DNA from 3 places in the Kluyvera chengduensis genome. Region 2 is predicted to be linked to each of the others. Evidence: predicted binding sites of a transcription regulator. Region 2 holds the regulator's gene; each other region holds the start of a gene.
What was found. The regulator LexA, encoded in region 2, represses DNA repair genes until DNA is damaged. The targets are predictions, from matches to a motif close to TNCTGTATGTACATACAGNA.

Region 1 (6,920 bases), on a different contig from region 2:
TGGAATTCCGCACCTGCAATGTAAGTCGCGATAATTTCCCTCTCAGTCATCCTGCCTGCATGTGGCTGGTAGCGCAGATGAGATTCAATATCCCCGGATACCGCGACCTGTCGTAGCGCCTCACGTAGAATCTCCCCCTGTCCTGGGAGTGACGGATAGTTAAAATTCAGGTCAAGCACATCGGTTGCCACCGCATGCTGGTCAATCCCGTGGCCGAAGGGCAACGCTATCTCCCTGACAAACGTGCCTCTCCCGGTTTCACCGCTGACCAGACCCATCGCTTCCAGCTCACTGTAGACCCGGGTTGCGGTCGCCAGAGAAATATGTTCCTGGGTTGAGAGGGCTCTGTGCGTCGGTAAACGTGTACCGGCAGGGATCTCCCCGCTGCGGATGCGGTCAGCGAAGCTATCCACGATGGATTTATAGCGGGCTTTCATCAAATGTATCCATGACAATAATTTGATTGTATTGAATCATCGAGCGTACCATCCGCCTCACAGACGCTCAAGCCTACGAGCGATTTATAAAAAGTGAGGTGGCAGTGGTGAATACGGCGATAGATAAAACCGATCCGAACCCCGTTTCCGGATGGATAAACGGGCTGCTGGGGGTGATCATTTTTAGTGGTTCGCTACCGGCTACACGCGTTGCGGTCCTCGATATGGATCCCTTTTTTCTGACGTTTCTGAGAGCGTCAGTAGCCGGTGTGCTGGCCTTGATGCTGATTTACGGCTTTCGTGAAAAACGTCCGCAGGCCTCGCAGATTGTGCCGCTCATGATTGTCTCCCTGGGCGTCATTATCGGATTTCCGCTGCTGACGGCGATGGCGTTACAGCATGTGACCTCCGCCCACTCCATCGTTTTTCTGGGGCTTCTGCCGCTCAGCACCGCGATTTTTGGCGTACTGCGTGGTGGTGAACGTCCCAGAATGGCCTTCTGGATTTTCTCTGTGCTTGGCAGCCTGCTTGTGATGGGATTTGCTCTCTCGCAAAGCGTAGCCATCTCACTCACCGGCGATGTTCTCATGCTTGCCGCGGTGGTGGTTTGCGGTCTGGGTTATGCCGAAGGCGCAAAACTGACTCGCGTGCTGGGGGGATGGCAGGTTATCAGTTGGGCGTTGATCCTCTCACTGCCATTTATGCTTATCGCTTTATTGATAACCATGCCTGTTACCTTTACCGGCATCGGTATATCTGCCTGGGTAGCCCTGGGTTATGTCTCGCTGTTCAGCATGCTGATTGGTTTTATTTTCTGGTACAAGGGGCTTGCTGTGGGAGGGATTGCTGCCGTCGGTCAGCTACAGCTTCTTCAGCCTTTCTTCGGGCTGGGCCTGTCAGCCACGCTGCTGCATGAAGCCGTGAGTCCGCTTATGGTGTTCATTACGTTCGGCGTTATCCTGTGCGTCATGGGCTCTCGTCAATTCTCCCGATAACGCTTATGTCTGGTTGGCGCTGGTTGGCTTGTTTCGATTCCCGGCGTCGCGTCGCTCGGCCGGGCAACGCAAAAAAGCCGCAAGCAGAGGACGGCTTGCGGCTTCAGGATGAGCGATACGGCAGGGGGGTATTTACGCTGCTTTAACGGCTCTAATTTTTTTACTGCCAGCGGTATCTGACTCCGCGGTATCGGTTTCTGCTGGGGTACCGGGTTTAGGAAGCTTGCTGGTACGCAGAACATGCTGGACGGCCATTTTCTGCTCGGCGAGATACAGCCCAAGATCCTCGGCCAGCGTTTCATCCATCGGCTTGCCGCTCTGCAACAGCAAATCGGTGAACGCTTCTGCCATATCGAGTAGTCTGTCGTAAGCGTCAGCCTCTTTCTTACTGGCAAATGTCATTTTCTCTTCACCTTTTCTTACGACAACAAATTTTGTTTCAACGGCCATTATTTGCCCCTTGCACTGTGATTATATCCAGTGTATCAGTTATGGGGCTGTTTTGCAGGGAAAATGTGCACAGATTCCGCGTAAAAATCATGGTGGGATTTTATTTTTATTGAGGAGTGGCCTATAGATGTAGGCCTGATAAGCGTAGCGCCATCAGGCATCTCATGCACTATCTCCGCAAATCCCGGCGTCGCTCCGTTCGCCGGGCTACGAAAATGGCTTAATTGCGCAGTTAGCGTTTTCTCTGATCTTTTTCAGGCTATCTCACCACACACATCGGCCTGCCTGATATCGGCTCTGGGTGTATCTCCGTTTCTACGCTGAATACGGTCTTCAGTAATCCAGGGGTCATTACCTCTTCCGGTGTACCTTGCGCCATAACGTGCCCGTTCTCCATGACGACCAGATGGTCGCAGTACCGGCTGGCCTGATTAAGGTCGTGTAGTACGGCGACTACCGTTTTCCCTTGGGCCTGGAGTTCGCCCATTAGCCGCATCAGTTCCACCTGGTGATTGATATCGAGATAGGTGGTTGGCTCATCGAGGAGGACAACGGGCGTATTCTGCGCCAGGACCATCGACAGAAATGCACGCTGGCGCTGACCGCCGGAAAGATCGGTTAACCGCCGGTCGGCAAGGTGTTGGACTCGGGTCTGGCTCATCGCGTCATTCACCCGCGCATTGTCTTCAGCAGAGAGACGTCCCCAGAGTGATAACCACGGATTTCGACCGTACGACACCAGCTCCTGCACGGTGATCCCCTCGGGCGTTAAATGGTGCTGCGGCAGCAGCGCCAGCCTGCGCGCCAACTGCCGTGATGAGAGCGAGTTGATAGGATTATCGCCAAGAAATACGCGACCGGACTGCGGCGTTAACAGCCGCGAAAAACAGTGTAGCAACGTCGATTTCCCGCAGCCGTTAGGGCCGAGCAGGGCGGTGGTTTTCCCTGTTGGCAGCGCAAGTGAAACGCCGTCAAGCACCTTGTTTGTACCGTAACAGAGCGTCAGATTTTCAGTTCGTAATGTCATTTATCGCATTCTCACAAGCAGCCAGACAAACCACGGCGCACCGATAATGGCGGTCAACACCCCAGCCGGAAGCTCCAACGGGGGATGAGTAATTCGCGCCAGCAGGTCGGCAATCACCAGCAGCAACGCCCCTGTCATGGCCGAAACGGGCAGCAGCCAGCGGTGACGTCCACCGGTAATGCTGCGCACCATATGCGGTACCACGAGTCCAATAAAGCTAATCGGGCCGCAGACGGCCACGCCGGTTGACGTCATGGCGACAGCCAGCAGCAAAGCCTGGAACCGAATACGCGGCACCGACACACCGAGCGTGGCGGCACGCGCATCGCCCAATGCCAGGAGGTCGAGATCGCGGCAATAACGCAGGCTCAGCGGCAGAAATAAAATCAGCAGCGGGGCGGCTATTTTCACAAAGCTCCAGTCACGGCCCCATAAGCTGCCGGTCAGCCACAGCAGGGCGCTGTTCACATCCTGCGGACGCGAGAGCATCAGATAATCCGTCAGGCTGGCCCAGCAGGCAGAGAGCGCGACGCCCGTGAGCGCGAGCTTCATCGGCTGGCTGGTGTTCGCCAGCATTCTCAGCAGGATCAGGCCCACCATGCCACCGGCAAAGGCCAGCAGCGGCAGTGCAACCACCGGTAGTGACGGTAAGAGAAGCAGCGCGCCCACAGAGGCGAGGCTGGCGGCATGGTTTACGCCGAGAATATCCGGTGAAGCCAGTGGGTTACGCACGATCCCCTGCACCAGAACGCCGGCCACCGCGAGAGCGGCACCGACAAGCAGCGCCAGCAGCAGTCGCGGCAGACGATACGCCGTTAACACGTAATGATACTCGCGCCCGGTCTGCCAGTCGGTCAGTAGGGCACGCCAGGGAACGGCGATCACCCCCATTTGTAACGACAGAACCGAAAACCCTGCCAATGCGAAGGCGATGAAAATGACGAGCGTAATTTTCATCCGCGCCTCCTGACCAGCCAGACAAAGCAGGGCGCGCCAATCAGCGCCACCACTGCTCCTGCGGGCAATTCACCAGGGAAGGCCAACGCTCGGGCCAGAACATCGGCCAGCAGTAGTAGCGTAGCGCCCATCAGCATGCTCATTGGCAGGACTTTGCGCTGATCGAATCCCACCCAGAAGCGAGCCAGATGCGGCGTCAGTAGGCCGATAAACGCCACCGGGCCGGCCACGCTGACGCAGGCACCGACCAAAAGCAGCACCAGAATGTTGATGGCTAAACGTAGCTTCGGCAGATTCACCCCCAGCGTGCGGGCGGTGCTGTCGCTGACGTTCAGCAGGTTCAGTTGATTAGCCAGCAGCAACACCACCGGTACAGCAACGGCCACCATCGGGAAAAGCTGCCAGAACTCCTGCCAACGCGCATGGGAAACGCCTCCGGCGAGCCAGTATAAAATGCCGTAGGCGTGATCTTCGGTCAGCAACAGAGTGATGCGGGTCAGGGCCATGCAAAACGCCGAGGACGCAATGCCTGCGAGGATCAGCTTGTTTCGGTCCTGGGTGTGATGAAATCCACCGCCAGCGGTCATCACCAGCAACCAGCTTACGCCGCCACCGCAGGCGGCGATAATGGCGATGGAGTAACCCGCAACGGGCACAGGGCTGACGGCGCTGGTAAGCGCCATCGCCAGCGCCGCGCCGCTGTTAATGCCGAGCAGCGAAGGGGAAGCCATGGCATTATGCGTCAGGGTTTGCAGCAGCGTTCCCGCGAGTGCCAGGCTTGCGCCAATCAGCATGGCGACCAGGCTTCTCGGCAAACGAAGGTTTTGCACCAGCGCTTGTGGAAGCGTCGGCGTATGGCCCGGCAGCAGGGCGTGAATGGCGTCAACGCCAGAAACAGGAATGGCCGAGTAGCAAAACAGACTCAGCCAGAAGATAGCGATAAGCGCGACAAGGGGAAGCCCCCACAGCAGCGCTGGATGTCTAAGAACCGTCATTTCACATCAGATAAGGGCTGGTGATGGAAGATTTTTACCGTGTCGCTGGCAATGCGTTCGGCCGCGAAAATGCCGCGCATCCGCGCCCAGGCGTTACTGTCGACCGACGCCGTCTGCTGTTTTTGCGCCGCAGTTAACATCTGCCACAGCGGGTCTTGCTGCCAGCGTTTCACGATGCTCTCTTCGCGATAATGTGCGACCAGCAGCCATTCAGGATTAAGCGCCAGCAGCTGTTCCAGGCCGATGGATGGCATAGATGCCCCCGCCATTTTCGCCGGCACCGTCAGCCCCAGCGCGGTCAATACGCTTCCGGTATAGGTCTCCTGTGTGTGCAGGTTGAACTGTTGCTCACGTGACGTACCAAACAACACCAGCGTGCCCTTTGGCAACTGGCTGGCCCACGCTGACATCTGTTGCTTATGTTGCGCCAGGCGAGACTGCATCTGTGCCTTTTTGCCCACGACTTCGCCGATGATGGACGCAGATTGCAGGTTTTCAGCGTAAGTTTCATTGCGAGACTTAAGCAGCAGTACCGGTGCGATTTGCTGTAAGGCGCCGTAGATACCTGCATGGCGACTGCTGTCGGCAATGATCAGATCCGGTTTCAGCGCGCTGATGGCTTCTAAACTCGGCTGCGCGCGCGTGCCGACAGACTGCCAGGGTTTCAGATGAGCACGAACCTCTGGAAGAATGCGCGTGGCATCGTTGTCGTCGGCAATACCGACCGGACTGACATCGACGGCGGCCAGTGCGTCCGCGAACGACAGTTCCAGCACCACTATCCGCTGTGGCGTTTTATCAAGCGTAAAGGAGCCATGTTCGTCATGAACCGTGGCGGAAAAGGCGTGGCTGGTTACCAGCAGCAGAACGGCGAAAAGCGTACGTAATGGTGTGAACATATGAATTGCCTGTGTCGTGTGGCGCTTCGCTTACCCGACCTACAGAAACAGTATGCAGGCCGGGTAAACGGGGTTTAGAACTTCAACGAACCCTGCATATACAGCGTGCGCGGTTGGCCTGCGTAGATGCCTTTATTGTTGTCGTCGTAAGAGCGGGTGAAATACGCCTGATCGAAGATATTTTTCACGCCGAATGCCAGGTTCAGGTCTGCCATCTGTGGGCCAAAGTCATAGGCGACGCGAGCGCCCCAGAGCATAAAGCCGGGAATGCGACCGGTACTGCCGTCGGCGCTCTCTTTCACGGTGTTGGCGTTATCCGCATACTGACTGGACTGGAAATCGCTGTTCAGGTTGAAAGTCCAGTTGCCCGGCTTATAGTCCACGCCCAATGTGCCTTTGTGTTTCGGCGAGAACGGTACCTGGTTGCCGTAGGTGTCGCCTTTTTCACGAATCTCAGCATCCACATACGCATAGCTGGCGTAAATGGAAACGTTGTCGAGGGTTGGCGTCAGCGTGCCGAGATCATAACGGGCCTGGGTTTCCAGTCCGGAATGGCGCGTTTTACCGCGCGCGGTCACGGTGTCGTTGGTCTGGTTGGAGTCGTACTGATTATTAAAATTAATCAGGAACAGCCCCATTTCCGCCGTCAGCGCACCATCGTCGTATCGGGTACCGAGCTCCCAGGTTCGCGCTTTTTCCGGTTCCACATTGCCGCTTTGCACAGCCTTGCCAATTTGGCTGTACTGTACGGTGCCGAACGAGCCTTCGGTGTTTGCATAAAGATTCCAGCTGTCAGTCAGGTGATAAAGCACGTTTAGCGCCGGAAGCGGGGCGTTATAGCTCACTTCCTCATGTGTGCGTTTGATGGCGTTGTTCTGGTATGACTCGATATGTTCAAAGCGCATACCCGGTGTGACCGTCCAGTTGCCAATATCGATTTTGTCATCCAGATACCAGGCGTGCGCTTCGGTACCGGAACGGGTGTCACGATCGTAAGGGCTAGCGCTGGACGGCAGTTGTCCGCTGCTGGTGGCCGTGTAGTAACGCATTTCATGCGTCGACTCGCTCACATAGCGGTATCCCACGCCCACTTCGTGCGCGGAAGGGCCCACCATAAAGCTCTGACTGTAGCGTGGTTCAATGCCGCGCACCCAGTAGTT
Region 2 (6,920 bases):
GCGCCGCAGGCTGTGTGGTCAATGATTACGCGGATCGTAAATTTGACGGCCACGTAAAGCGCACCGCCAACCGGCCGTTGCCAAGCGGTGCGGTGACGGAGAAAGAAGCGCGGACGCTGTTTATCGTGCTGGTGCTGCTCTCCTTCGTGCTGGTGCTGACCCTCAACACCATGACCATCCTGCTGTCGATTGCCGCGCTGGCGCTGGCCTGGATTTATCCGTTCATGAAGCGCTACACCCATCTGCCGCAGGTGGTGCTCGGTGCGGCGTTCGGCTGGTCAATCCCTATGGCTTTTGCCGCCGTCAGCGAAACGCTGCCGCTGAGCTGCTGGCTGATGCTGCTGGCCAATATTCTGTGGGCGGTGGCCTACGACACGCAGTACGCGATGGTTGACCGCGACGACGATGTGAAAATCGGTATTAAATCGACGGCGATTCTGTTCGGTGATAACGACCGCCTGATTATCGGCATCCTGCAAGCGTGCGTGCTGGGGCTGATGGCGCTTATTGGCTGGTTGAATGGTTTGCACTGGGAGTTTTACTGGTCAATCCTGATTGCCGGTGCGCTGTTTGTTTACCAGCAAAAGCTGATTCGTCACCGCGAACGCGGGCCGTGCTTCCAGGCGTTTTTGAATAATAACTACGTGGGGCTGGTGCTGTTTATTGGGTTGGCGATGAGCTACTGGCAACGTTGAGATGGGCATTGCCGGATGGCGGCGTAAACGCCTTATCCGGCCTACAACATTAACGGATAAAAAAATCCCCGGTCTTTGCCGGGGATTTTTGTTTTTACTGCGCCGCCTCTTCTTGCGTCACGCTCTCAATCGTCAAGCGCACGTCCGAGGTAATCAGGCTTGCCATCATCTGGTACACCTTCATCGTCTCTTCCGGCTCGGCGTCGCCGCTGTCGCTGATATAGCCTTCATCGCGCAGGGTTAACACCAGTGAAGAGAACACTGCTTTATCGAAGAACTCCGGCGAGTTGATACCGTGCAGCACCGAGAGGCGCTGAGCCAACGTGCGGCTCTCTTTCTCCAGCGTACTGCGGTTCATCGACGGGTTGCCGCTCAGCAGCCAGAAAGTGATCGCATAACGCTGCAGCGTCTCGCGCGCACCGGCAGCCAGCAGCTGCAGGGTGCGGGAGTGAGAAGCGTTGATACGCAGCTTGCCGTCCTGCTCGCAAATCATCTCCTGACGAACCATCTCTGCAATCAGCGTATCGATAACCGCAGGCAGCTCCGCGCGATCCCAGCGCAAGAACAGCTCGGCTTTTAGCATCGGATACAGCGTATCGATAATGCTCAGCACCTGCTCGCGGGAAATCTCGCGATGCTGAGTCATAATCGACGCCAGCAGGGAAGGCATGATCAGCATATGCGCGATGTTATTGCGGTAGTAGGTCATCAACACCGCCTGCTCGCGTGGCAGAATGATGATGTCGCCGATGGTGTCCTTCTCGACTTCGAACTTATTCATCTGCAGCGCGTGATCGATAAGCTCGCTGGCAGAGGCGGTCGGTGCCGTTGCATCCGGCGCATACGGTGCGTTACGCAGCAGCGCCAGATAGCAATCCAGTTGCTGAGTCAGTTGCTCGCGGGTCAGCGAACGCTGACGCGAAGCCAGCAGCGCGGTACAGCACAGGTTCATGGCATTCGCTGCGCCTGCGTTGTTGATACGCACCATCAGTTCGGCCGCCATTTTGTTAACGGTCGGCGTCAGCCAGGCGGGGCGCACGGCTTCGATCGGGTCGATAGACTCGCGCCACTCCGGCACATGGTGGTTCAGGTAGGTCATCAGCGGCATCGGTTCGCCGAAGTTGACGTAGCCCTGGCCCAGATTACGTAGCTTGCTCAAGCCGCGCAGCATCTGCGGCAGGCTCTCTTTCTCTTTGGTCGCGCCGCGCAGCTCTTTGGCGTAGGTCCCCACTTCCATCACGTGCTCGTAGCCAATGTAAATCGGCACTAACGTGATAGGACGGGAGCCGCCGCGCAGCATCGCCTGAATGGTCATCGACAGGGTGCCGGTTTTCGGGTCCAGCAGACGACCGGTACGGGAGCGCCCGCCTTCCACAAAGTACTCAACGGAGTAACCGCGGCTGAACAGCTCGCCGAGGTATTCGCGGAACACGGTGGAGTAGAGCTTATTGCCCTTAAAGGTACGGCGAATAAAGAACGCGCCCAGGCGACGGAAAATCGGGCCCGCTGGCCAGAAGTTCAGGTTGATACCGGCAGCGATATGCGGCGGCACCAGCCCCTGATGATAGAGCACGTAAGAGAGCAGCAGGTAGTCCATGTGGCTGCGGTGACACGGCACATAGACGATTTCATGCCCGTCGTGCGCCAGCTGGCGTACGCGCTCGGCGTTGTTCACGTTAATGCCCTGGTACAGACGGTTCCAGGTAAAGCTGAGGATGCGGTCGGTCAGACGAATCATCTCGTAGGAGAAGTTCGCCGCGATCTCTTCCATCAGCGCAATAGCGTTCTGCTGGGCTTTCTCGTGGGAAATTTTCTTGCTGCGCGCTTCGTCTTCTACCGCTTTAGCGATAGCTTTTGACGCCAGCAGCTTCTTGAACAGGTCATGACGAGCAGGTAGACGTGGGCCGACCGCCGCCAGACGCTGACGAGCAAAGTGCATACGCGCGACGCGAGCCAGTTTCTGCGCGATCGTTTTATCGGTACCGTGTTCGTCAGCCATGCGGCGCAGGGAGACGGACGGCGAGAAACGCACAAAGCTGTCGCGACCGAGCCAGGAGACGGCGAAGAACTTCTGGAAGCCGTTCAGCATACGCAGCGGTGGGTTCACTTCGCCTTTCTCGCGACCCGGCGAACGACCAAACATCACCGACACTGGCACCATTTGCACATCCAGTTCTGGATTGCTGCGGTGCAGATCGAGGTAGTCGTGGAACAGTTTGATCGACTCTTCTTTCGGCGTGTAGTAGGTGAACACGCGCGGGCCGCCGTGGATAAAGACGTAGCGCGGCAGTAGCGTACCGTCGATTTCCAAGGGTTCAAGCGGGTCGGGTAAATCGTGCGCCAGGCACTGAGCGCGCAGCGTCAGCAAGTCAGCCTTAGAGTTATAAGGCAGGACGTACATAATAGGGCGCGACGTATCAAGCCCCAATTCCTGGGCAGGTTGTGCCGGAATAGACTTGCTCTTTACCAGAACACTTAATGGTAAATTCAGTAATTTGTAGTAAATTCGTGGCCAGCCGGACATAAACGATGTAAAGCCTCTGGTTAATCATGCAAATGCGCGGCAAGAATATCAGAAAGTCGGTGAAATTTCTGTTCTACCGCCTCATAACACGCATTGTCATTGACGTAAAAACGAAAAAGGTTCTTGAGATGGCCAATAATACCACTGGGATTACCCGAATCATCAAAGCTGCGGGCTATTCCTGGAAAGGATTCCGCGCGGCGTGGATCAATGAAGCGGCATTCCGCCAGGAAGGGGTAGCCTCTGTTATCGCGATTATTATCGCTTGCTGGCTGGATGTCGATGCCATCACCCGTGTCCTGCTTATCGGATCGGTCCTTTTGGTGATGATAGTGGAAATTCTCAATAGTGCACTGGAAGCGGTGGTTGACCGCATCGGTTCCGAGTATCACGAGCTGTCTGGCCGAGCAAAAGACATGGGTTCGGCGGCGGTGCTGCTGTCCATTTTCGTGGCGGTGATCACCTGGGCCATCTTACTGTGGGCTCATTTTCACTAAACCTGCGAAAACTGCCTGATTTCGTGAGTTTTACGGTTCCAAAATAGCCAGTAGCTGTATATACTCACAGCATAACTGTATATACACCCAGGGGGCGGAATGAAAGCGTTAACGACCAGGCAGCAAGAGGTGTTTGATCTCATCCGGGATCACATCAGCCAAACGGGCATGCCGCCAACGCGTGCGGAAATTGCTCAACGCTTGGGGTTCCGTTCCCCAAACGCAGCTGAAGAGCACCTGAAAGCGCTGGCGCGTAAAGGCGTGCTTGAGATTGTCTCAGGCGCTTCTCGCGGTATCCGCCTGCTGGTGGAAGAAGAAGAGGGCCTGCCGCTGGTGGGCCGCGTCGCGGCGGGTGAACCGCTGCTGGCGCAGCAGCACATCGAAGGTCACTATCAGGTTGACCCTTCTTTGTTTAAGCCAAGCGCGGATTTCCTGCTGCGTGTCAGCGGTATGTCGATGAAAGACATCGGTATTATGGATGGCGACCTGCTTGCCGTACATAAAACCCAGGACGTGCGTAACGGCCAGGTTGTCGTGGCGCGCATCGATGAAGAAGTGACGGTAAAACGCCTGAAAAAACAAGGTAACGTCGTCGAACTGCTACCAGAAAACAGCGAATTTAAGCCTATCGTGGTCGACCTGCGTCAGCAGAATTTTTCCATCGAAGGGCTGGCCGTTGGCGTTATCCGCAACGGCGAATGGCTGTAACTCTCCCCTGATTCACATGGCTGCGATACTTCCGCTATCGCAGCCTTTTTTCGTTTTGGTCGATACTCATGCCGCTACTTACTCACGCCGATAAGGCGCTGTGGCGCCTTGCGCTACCGATGATCTTCTCCAACATCACCGTGCCTCTGCTGGGCCTGGTCGATACCGCCGTTATCGGCCACCTCGATAGTCCTGTTTATCTCGGCGGCGTCGCCATTGGCGCAACGGCAACCAGCTTCCTGTTTATGCTGCTGCTGTTCCTGCGGATGAGTACTACCGGGCTCACGGCACAGGCGTTCGGCGCGAAAAATCCGCAGGCGCTGGCCCGTGCACTGGTGCAACCGCTGATGCTGGCACTCGGTGCCGGGCTACTGATTATTCTTTTCAAAACGCCGCTGATAAATCTGGCGCTCTCCATCGTTGGCGGCAGCGGCGAGGTGCTGGAGCAGGCCCGGCGCTTCCTCGCTATCCGTTGGCTTAGCGCACCTGCCGCATTGGCGAACCTGGTGTTGCTTGGCTGGCTGCTGGGCGTGCAGTACGCGCGGGCTCCGGTCGTACTGCTGGTCGTCGGCAACGTGCTGAATATCGTGCTCGACCTGTGGCTGGTGATGGGGTTGCACATGAACGTGCAGGGCGCTGCGCTGGCAACGGCGATTGCTGAATACGCCACGCTGCTGGTCGGGCTAGGAATGGCGCGTAAGGTGCTGGTGATGCGCGGGATCCCGTGGGCGATGCTGAAAACAGCCTGGCAGGGCGATTTTCGCCGCCTGCTGGCGCTCAACCGCGACATCATGCTGCGCTCGCTGCTGCTCCAGCTCTGCTTTGGCGCAGTGACCGTCTTCGGCGCGCGGCTGGGCAGCGAAGTCGTGGCGGTGAACGCGGTGCTGATGACCATGCTGACCTTCACGGCCTACGCGCTGGACGGTTTTGCCTACGCGGTAGAAGCGCATTCCGGGCAGGCCTATGGCGCGCGTGACGGCAGCAAACTGTTGGAAGTCTGGCGTGCTGCATGCCGTCAGGCGGGCGTGGTGGCGCTGGCGTTTGCCCTGATTTACGCCCTTCTGGGCGAGCATATTGTGGCGCTGCTGACGTCGCTGCCTGAACTGCGGCAGCTTGCCGACCGCTACGTGCTGTGGCAAGCGGTGCTGCCGGTTATCGGCGTGTGGTGTTATCTGCTCGACGGCATGTTTATCGGTGCCACCCGCGGTGCGGAGATGCGTAACAGCATGGCGGTGGCCGCTGCCGGGTTTGCGCTTACCATGCTGGCGCTACCGCTGCTTGGCAATCATGGGCTGTGGCTGGCGCTTGCCGTATTCCTTGCGCTGCGCGGGCTGGCGCTGGCCGTTATCTGGCGTCGTCACTGGAAAAACAACAGCTGGTTTGCCTGACGGTATGGTTAAAGATTCCGAATAATGAAACGGCACCAGAATGACTGACTACAATTAACCTCAAGCTTAGCGAAAAAGATGTCTTTCCTGAAACATGCTTTTCGCTATTCACTCACTGACGAACGAGGATTCAATGATGAATAAAGACGAAGTCGGCGGTAACTGGAAACAGGTTAAAGGTAAAGTGAAAGAGCAATGGGGCAAGCTGACCGATGATGATATGACGGTGATCGAAGGTAAACGCGATCAGCTGGTCGGTAAAATTCAGGAACGCTACGGCTACGCGAAAGATCAGGCCGAAAAAGAGGTGGATAGCTGGGATAAACGCCACAACCACCACTGGTAATAACGTCCTCCTGCCCGTGCGTACAAGGAAGTACGCTCCCTCTGTTAGTGCCCGCTAGCGGGATTTCTTTTTAATCTGAATGGTATGGTCGTGATGGCAGTGTTCGTGAGCGCTGCACGCTTCCACTTCTACGCAGGCCGAGCACAGGCCGTGCGCTTCAATCACGTTATGACGCAGAGCGAAGCCCATTTTGGCCGCCAGCGCGTGCATAATGTCTTCTACCCCTTCCGCACATTCTTCTTTCACCACGCCGCAGCGATCGCAGATAAACATCGCGGAGGTGTGCGTTGGTTGATCGAACAGGTGACAGAGCACGTAGCTGTTAGCCGATTCCACCTTATGCACGAAGCCTTGTTCCAGCAAAAACTCCAGCGCGCGATAGACGGTTGGCGGCTTAGCCTGCGGCTCTTTGACGCGCAGCAGGTCGAGCAAATCGTAGGCGCTAATCGCCCCTTCTTGCAGGCTCATCAGGCGCAATACTTCCAGACGTTGCGGAGTCAGGCGCACGCCGCGTTGCGCGCACAGCTTTTCAGCCTGCGCTAACAGTTCTTGCGTAGTGGTCTTATCCATTGGCGTCCTCGGGTTACGGGTGAAACAAACTCATACTTTACCATGTTATGCCGGAAACACCGAGTTTCCACAGGTGTGCTATAGGTGTGTTATAGCAGGTGTACTTCACACTCAGGATGAAAAATGATGAAAAGACCCGATTGCATTCGCCATTGGCATGATGTTGAAGGACCGGATGACTCGACTTACCCC
Region 3 (6,920 bases), on a different contig from region 2:
CAGGGCGCGAACCAGCGCCGGAATACCGACCTGATCTTTCAGCCATGACTCAAGGAAAGGCTTCGCCGTCTTCCATAAATCTAACTGAGGATAGAGCTGACGTCCTACCCCTTCAACGTAAAGTAATGTCTTTTGTAGCAACACCAGCTGCGGCTGGACTTCCATATTGAAGCGTCGGGCGGTGTTAAACAGGTTCAGCAGCACGTGACCGAAGGAGATCTCCGCCAGCGGCTTTTCAAAAATCGGCTCACAGACGGTGCGGATAGCGAACTCAAATTCTTCCACGTTGGTATCCGCCGGAACCCAGCCGGAATCGACGTGCAGTTCTGCTACCTTACGGTAGTCGCGGTTAAAGAAGGCAATAAAGTTTTCCGCCAGATAGCGCTTGTCGTCTTTGTTGAGCGAGCCAACGATACCGCAGTCGATGCCGATGTACTGCGGGTCTTCCGGGTGCTCATAGCTGACGAAAATATTCCCCGGGTGCATATCTGCGTGGAAGAAACTGTCGCGGAAAACCTGGGTGAAGAAGACCTGCACGCCGCGTTCGGCCAGCAGTTTCATATTGGTATTCTGTTTCTCCAACGTCTCTACGTCAGAGACCGGAATACCGTAGATGCGTTCCATCACCAGCATGTCAACGCGGCAGTAGTCAGAATAGACTTCCGGCACGTACAGCATCGGGCTATTTTCGAAGTTACGACGCAGCTGAATAGCGTTTGCCGCTTCGCGCAGCAGGTTAAGTTCGTCAATGAGCGTCTTTTCATAGTCGCGCACCACTTCAAGCGGGCGCAGACGACGACCGTCCGGCAGCAGGCGAGGTACCCAGCGCGCCAGCCGATAGATAAGCTTCATGTCCGCTTTAATAATCGGCAAAATATCCGGGCGGATAACCTTAATGACCACCTCTTTGCCGTTCTCTTTCAGGCGAGCTGTGTGCACCTGGGCAATGGAGGCCGAAGCCAGCGGCTCGATGCTGAAATCATCAAACCAGCTTTCAACGGGAATATCGCCCATCGATTTTTCAATCTGCTGCTTCGCCAGCTTACCGTCGAACGGTGCCACGCGGTCTTGCAGCATGATGAGCTGATCGGCAATTTGCGGAGGGAAAAGGTCGCGGCGGGTAGAGAGCATCTGCCCAAACTTGATCCATACCGGGCCAAGCTCCTGTAATGCCAGGCGCAGACGTTCGCCTAACGGTTTATCCTTATGGCGATTTGGCATCCAGAACAGCAGCCGACGCCCAATACGCAGCGGCAGCGTAATACGCATTTTGGGAATGAGCTCATCAAGCCCGTAACTCAAAAAGGTGCGGATGATAAAATACAGGCGCCGTAATTCTCCTGGCGTCATTTCCCCTCCAGTTTTTCCAACCGTTTCGTCAGCGCGGCAACGTCACGCTCAACGGCCGTTGTTTCTTCCGCAAACCAGGCCACTTCCAGCGCGCCGGGTGCCAGTCGCCACTCTTCCGTTAGGGTTTCCGCCACATAGCGCTGCTGGCGTGCCAGCCCGTGCTGAATGAACTTCGCCCCGCCGCGCAGCGCTTTGCTGATACCCTCAGCCGCCACATCGCCGGTATAGGGTGCCAACAATTCTGCGGGAGAGAACTCCGCCAGGTCCGCCAGCGAAACCAGGTTTTGCACCACCTGAAGATCGCCCTGCACTTCCAGATCGTTATTGCGGATAAGCGCCGTCAGCTGTTGGCGGTTGCGCAGCTGCGGCAGCACGCTGACGCGGGTGATGACGGTGCAATCCGCCTCGCCGTCCCACGCGCCAACTACGTCAACCTGGCGCTCGCTAAAGATAAGCACCAGCGGGGAAGAAAACTCTTTCAGCTCAATGCGTAATACTTTTCCGATAAGACGCTGACGGGCAGGTTTCAACGCTTTTTCGCGCCATAGCAGCGCATTAATGGCGGTTTCAATACTGCCGGTCACTAAGGGTTTTAAAGGCATACGGCCCCCGCTTATCAGAATTTATAGCCGCGATGCAGCGCGACAATCCCGGCAGTCAGGTTGAAGTACTCAACGTTTTCCAGCCCGGCGTTCTGCATCATCCCTTTCAGGGTGTCCTGATCGGGGTGCATACGAATAGATTCCGCCAGATAGCGATAGCTTTCTGCATCGTTCGCCACCATTTCGCCAATGCGCGGCAGAATGTGGAACGAATAGGCGTCATACGCTTTGCTCAGCGGGTCGATAACCGGCTTGGAGAACTCCAGCACCAGCAGGCGTCCGCCTGGCTTCAGCACGCGATACATTGAACGCAGCGCTTTGTCTTTGTCGGTGACGTTACGCAGACCAAAAGAGATGGTGATGCAGTCAAAGGTATTATCGGGGAACGGCAGCGCTTCGGCGTTAGCCTGTACGTATTCCACATTACCTACCACGCCGATGTTGCGCAGCTTCTCACGCCCCATTTTGAGCATGGAGTCGTTAATATCCGCCAGCACCACGCGGCCGGTTTCACCAACCATACGCGAGAATTTTGCCGTCAGGTCACCGGTGCCGCCCGCCAGATCGAGGACCGTCTGTCCACGGCGCACGCCGCTGCAATCAATGGTAAAACGCTTCCAGAGACGATGGATACCGAATGACATCAGGTCATTCATCACATCGTATTTTGCGGCGACAGAATGGAAGACATGCGCCACCATGTTTTCTTTCTGTGATTTGGCGATTGTTTGAAAGCCAAAGTGCGTCGTTTCTTGTGAATCCTCAACCATCTCTATGCCTGCTTATCAAGAAAATGTTCATGGAGTGTAACAGATTGGACGCAATTGCCCTACGATTCCACCCCGTTACCAAACCCGGGCGGCGAGCGTCTTAGCGACGTTCTGCGGCTAACGGATTGTCATCATTCGTGTCTGTGTCGTCACGCAGACGAAAATCATCGTCCTGTGCTGTCGCCTGTTCAACCAGTTCCGGATTAATCTCGCGTTTTACCTCCACCCCAAGGTGGCGGAACGCTTCGGCCTGCGTAAGCAGGTTCCCGCGCCCGGTAGTGAGCTTTTTCATCGCCTGCCGGTAGTTTTCCTGCGCTTTATCGATGCTCTGGCCAATGGCTGACATGTCGTCCACGAAAAGGCGCATTTTGTCATATAAGCGGCTTGCGCGTTCAGCAATATGCTGCGCATTTCGGCTTTGGTGTTCGTAGCGCCAGAGGTTGGCGATGGTCCGCAGCGCCACCAGCAGCGTGGTTGGGCTTACCAGCATGATATTGTTTTTGAGCGCTTCGCTGATAAGTTCGGGCTGACGGTCCAGCGCCAGCAAAAATGCTGGCTCGACGGGAATAAACATCAGGACATAGTCCAGCGAACGTAGCCCCGGAAGCTGCTGGTAATCTTTGCGCCCCAGCATCCGGATATGGTTACGCACGGCGGCAATATGCTCCTGCAGCGCGGCTTCGCGAGTGTAATCATCTTCGGCGTTAAAGTAGCGCTCGTAGGCCACCAGCGTCATTTTGGCATCTACCACCACGTCTTTGCGGTGCGGCAAGCGCACGATGACGTCAGGCTGCATGCGAGAGTTCGCATCCGTATTGATGCTGACCTGAGTTTCGTATTCATGCCCTTCCCGCAGGCCAGAAGCCTCCAGCACGCGCGTGAGCACGACTTCGCCCCAGTTGCCCTGGGTTTTGTTGTCGCCTTTTAGCGCGCGAGTCAGGTTAACCGCTTCCTGCGCCATCTGGGCGTTGAGCTGCTGGAGGTTACGAATTTCATGCGCCAGCGTATGACGCTCGCGCGCCTCCTGACCAAAGCTCTCCTGAACCTGACGGCGAAAACCATCAAGCTGCTCACGAAGCGGCGTCAGCAAGCCGTGCAGGCTCTGACGGTTCTGTTCGTCTACCCGGCGGTTACTCTGCTCGAAAATACGGTTAGCCAGATTTTCAAACTGCTCGCTCAGACGCTGCTCGCTGTTGAGCATCAAACGGTATTTTTCATCACCGTGCTGCCGCGTGGTCTCCAGCAGCGTAGTGACCTCGCGCAAATCGACCTCCAGCGACGAGTTGATTTCCCGCAGGCTGCGCAGTTCGTTGTTGAGTAGTTCGCACTCTTCGCGCCAGTGGGCATTCTGGGCAACTTGCTGTTTTGCCGCGCTGAGCTCACCATACACATCACGCTCTTCGGCTAGCTGTTCCGCCCGCTGCTGCGCCACGCGATAGCTCGCCGCCAGCCAGCCAATCGCCATGCCCGCTAGCGCGACCAACGCATAAATCACTACGGCAATATCCACAACGCCCCCTGCTTAAACCCGTTATCTGCACAAAATAGAATTGTGCTGTATAAACGTCCAGTTTCAAAGCAGTTTCCTGCGAGCCTCTACGCAAAAAGAAAAAGGCCGAACAAGTCGGCCTTTTACATTGGCGATACGCGGACTACAGCAGGCGGCGAGCCGCTTCCACCACGATTTTCACCGCGTGACTTTCAGTCTGCTTCATCGTCTCAGCGTTCGGGATTTCCTGCTGGGTACGGTTAACGATAACGCCAGCCACCATCCCGGCACGCAGACCCTGGCTTGAGCACATGGTCAGCAGCGTCGCGGATTCCATCTCGTAGTTCATCACGCCCATTGACTGCCACTCTTCCATGGAGCCTTTGAAGTTTCTCACTACGCGGCCGGAGAAGGTGTCATAACGTTCCTGACCCGGGTAGAAAGTGTCAGAAGAGGCGGTGACGCCCACGTGAGTGGTTGCGCCTACTGATTTCGCCGCTTCTACCAGTGCAGTCGTACACGCGAAGTCAGCAACGGCTGGATATTCCATCGGCGCAAAGTGCAGGCTCGCCCCGTCCAGACGAACGGAAGCCGTCGTCACCAGTACGTCACCGACGTTGATGTTCGGCTGAATAGCGCCAGTGGTACCAACGCGCAGGAAAGTACGAATACCCAACTGCGCCAGTTCTTCCACAGCGATAGAGGTGGATGGGCCACCGATACCGGTAGAGCAAACGATCACTGACTTGCCGTCGAGCTCGGCACGCCAGGAAGTAAATTCACGGTGAGATGCCAGTTTTACCGGCTTTTCCATCAGCGCGGCGATCTTTTCCACACGTTCCGGGTCACCAGGGACGATAGCAATCGTGGCCCCTTGAAGGTCGCTTTTGGTGAGGCCGAGATGAAAAACATCAGACTTGGACATAAAGAACTCCTCTGTGGTTCAGTTTTGTCAGAAGAAGCAAAAATGTACTTTATAGAAGACCACGATATCTTTTCGTGACTACCATCACTAAGAGTTAAAAATATTACATTAAATTCCATGCAATTAGTGATTCACATCACATTAACAAGTTATTGTTATCACCTGCTGCACAAAAATACGCCGCATTCAGGCACTGTGAATCGGCTATGAGTTCATTAAAAGGGTACGGAGAATGCCATGACAATCAACAAACAACCTGGATTTGCCCCTGCTGCTTCGCCTCATGCCTCAACCGCTATTCATACCTCCGACGAGAGCATCTCGGCGGGAGAAACGTCTATTCCTTCACAAGGTGAGATGCTGCCGGCGTACTACGCGCGCCCCAAACACAGCGACGCGCCGCTGCCGATAATCATCGTAGTGCAGGAGATTTTTGGTGTCCACGAACACATCCGTGATATTTGCCGCCGTCTGGCGCTGGAGGGCTATCTGGCGATCGCACCAGAGCTCTACTTCCGTCAGGGCGATCCTAATGATTACGCTGACATCCCTACACTGTTTGCTGGCCTGGTCTCAAAAGTTCCCGATGCGCAGGTTCTTGCCGACCTCGACCACGTTGCCAGTTGGGCTGCGCGCAACGGTGGTGACGCGAGCCGCCTGGGCATCACCGGTTTTTGCTGGGGTGGGCGCATTACGTGGCTCTATGCCGCACATAACCCGCAGTTGAAAGCCGCCGTTGCCTGGTATGGCCGCCTGGTCGGTGATAAAACGCTGAACAACCCAAAAAACCCGGTAGATATCGCCGTCGATCTGAGCGCGCCAGTGCTGGGGCTGTACGGTGGAGAGGATACGGGTATCCCGCTGGATTCCGTCGAAACCATGCGCCATGCACTGCGCGCGGCGAATGCAAAAGCAGACATCGTGGTTTATCCAGACGCTGGGCATGCGTTTAACGCCGATTACCGCCCGAGCTATCATGAAGAGTCAGCTAAAGACGGCTGGCAGCGCATGCTGGCATGGTTTGCGCAGTACAATGGGAAAAAAGGCTAAGCCTTATATAAAGCAAAACGGAGGCAAATGCCTCCATTTAATTTCTTACGCCTGACGCAGATTCTGCGCCGCTTTTACCATGTTCGCCAGCGCCGCGCGGGTTTCCGGCCAGCCGCGAGTTTTCAGACCGCAGTCCGGGTTCACCCACAAACGTTCTGCCGGGATACGCTGCTCAGCTTTCTTCAGCAGGGCTTCAATCCACTCCACGCTTGGCACGTTCGGCGAGTGAATGTCATAGACGCCCGGCCCGATTTCGTTCGGGTAATCGAACTCTTCAAACGACTCCAGAAGCTCCATGTCTGAACGGGAGGTTTCAATGGTAATCACATCCGCATCCAGCGCCGCGATAGAATCCATGATGTCGTTGAATTCGCAGTAACACATGTGGGTGTGGATTTGCGTGTCATCTTGCGCCACCGCGGCGTTAATGCGGAAGGCTTCCACGCCCCACTCCAGATAGGCCGCCCAGTCGCTGCGACGTAACGGCAGACCTTCACGCAGCGCCGGTTCGTCAATCTGAATAATACCGATGCCAGCCGCTTCCAGATCCGCCACTTCATCACGCAGCGCCAGCGCAATCTGCTTAGCTATGGTTTCGCGGGTCACATCTTCACGCGGGAAGGACCAGCAAAGAATCGTGACCGGGCCGGTCAGCATCCCTTTCACCGGTTTGTCGGTCAGAGATTGGGCGTACTTCGCCCACTCCACGGTGATCGCTTCCGGGCGGCTGACAT

Region 1: a site for LexA is predicted at 1,896-1,915, ahead of ACH1XZ_RS05070 (YebG family protein). Genes of this name have one in related genera too.
Region 3: a site for LexA is predicted at 4,276-4,295, ahead of rmuC (DNA recombination protein RmuC). Genes of this name have one in related genera too.

The regions. Positions count from the first base shown of each region.
Region 1 is NZ_JBIQOI010000001.1:1,095,806-1,102,725, forward strand. Features, by position in the region: gene ACH1XZ_RS05060 (aminotransferase-like domain-containing protein) at 1-437, opposite strand, end outside; gene ACH1XZ_RS05065 (DMT family transporter) at 542-1,432, shown strand; gene ACH1XZ_RS05070 (YebG family protein) at 1,565-1,882, opposite strand; gene fecE (Fe(3+) dicitrate ABC transporter ATP-binding protein FecE) at 2,142-2,909, opposite strand; gene fecD (Fe(3+) dicitrate ABC transporter permease subunit FecD) at 2,910-3,866, opposite strand; gene fecC (iron-dicitrate ABC transporter permease FecC) at 3,863-4,861, opposite strand; gene ACH1XZ_RS05090 (Fe(3+) dicitrate ABC transporter substrate-binding protein FecB) at 4,858-5,760, opposite strand; gene fecA (TonB-dependent Fe(3+) dicitrate receptor FecA) at 5,835-6,920, opposite strand, start outside.
Region 2 is NZ_JBIQOI010000008.1:39,551-46,470, forward strand. Features, by position in the region: gene ubiA (4-hydroxybenzoate octaprenyltransferase) at 1-695, shown strand, start outside; gene plsB (glycerol-3-phosphate 1-O-acyltransferase PlsB) at 790-3,219, opposite strand; gene ACH1XZ_RS18045 (diacylglycerol kinase) at 3,348-3,716, shown strand; gene lexA (transcriptional repressor LexA) at 3,816-4,424, shown strand; gene dinF (MATE family efflux transporter DinF) at 4,493-5,812, shown strand; gene ACH1XZ_RS18060 (CsbD family protein) at 5,949-6,158, shown strand; gene zur (zinc uptake transcriptional repressor Zur) at 6,213-6,728, opposite strand; gene ACH1XZ_RS18070 (cupin domain-containing protein) at 6,855-6,920, shown strand, end outside.
Region 3 is NZ_JBIQOI010000013.1:72,572-79,491, reverse strand. Features, by position in the region: gene ubiB (ubiquinone biosynthesis regulatory protein kinase UbiB) at 1-1,350, opposite strand, end outside; gene ubiJ (ubiquinone biosynthesis protein UbiJ) at 1,347-1,952, opposite strand; gene ubiE (bifunctional demethylmenaquinone methyltransferase/2-methoxy-6-polyprenyl-1,4-benzoquinol methylase UbiE) at 1,967-2,722, opposite strand; gene rmuC (DNA recombination protein RmuC) at 2,823-4,232, opposite strand; gene udp (uridine phosphorylase) at 4,375-5,136, opposite strand; gene ACH1XZ_RS21825 (dienelactone hydrolase family protein) at 5,374-6,186, shown strand; gene metE (5-methyltetrahydropteroyltriglutamate--homocysteine S-methyltransferase) at 6,232-6,920, opposite strand, start outside.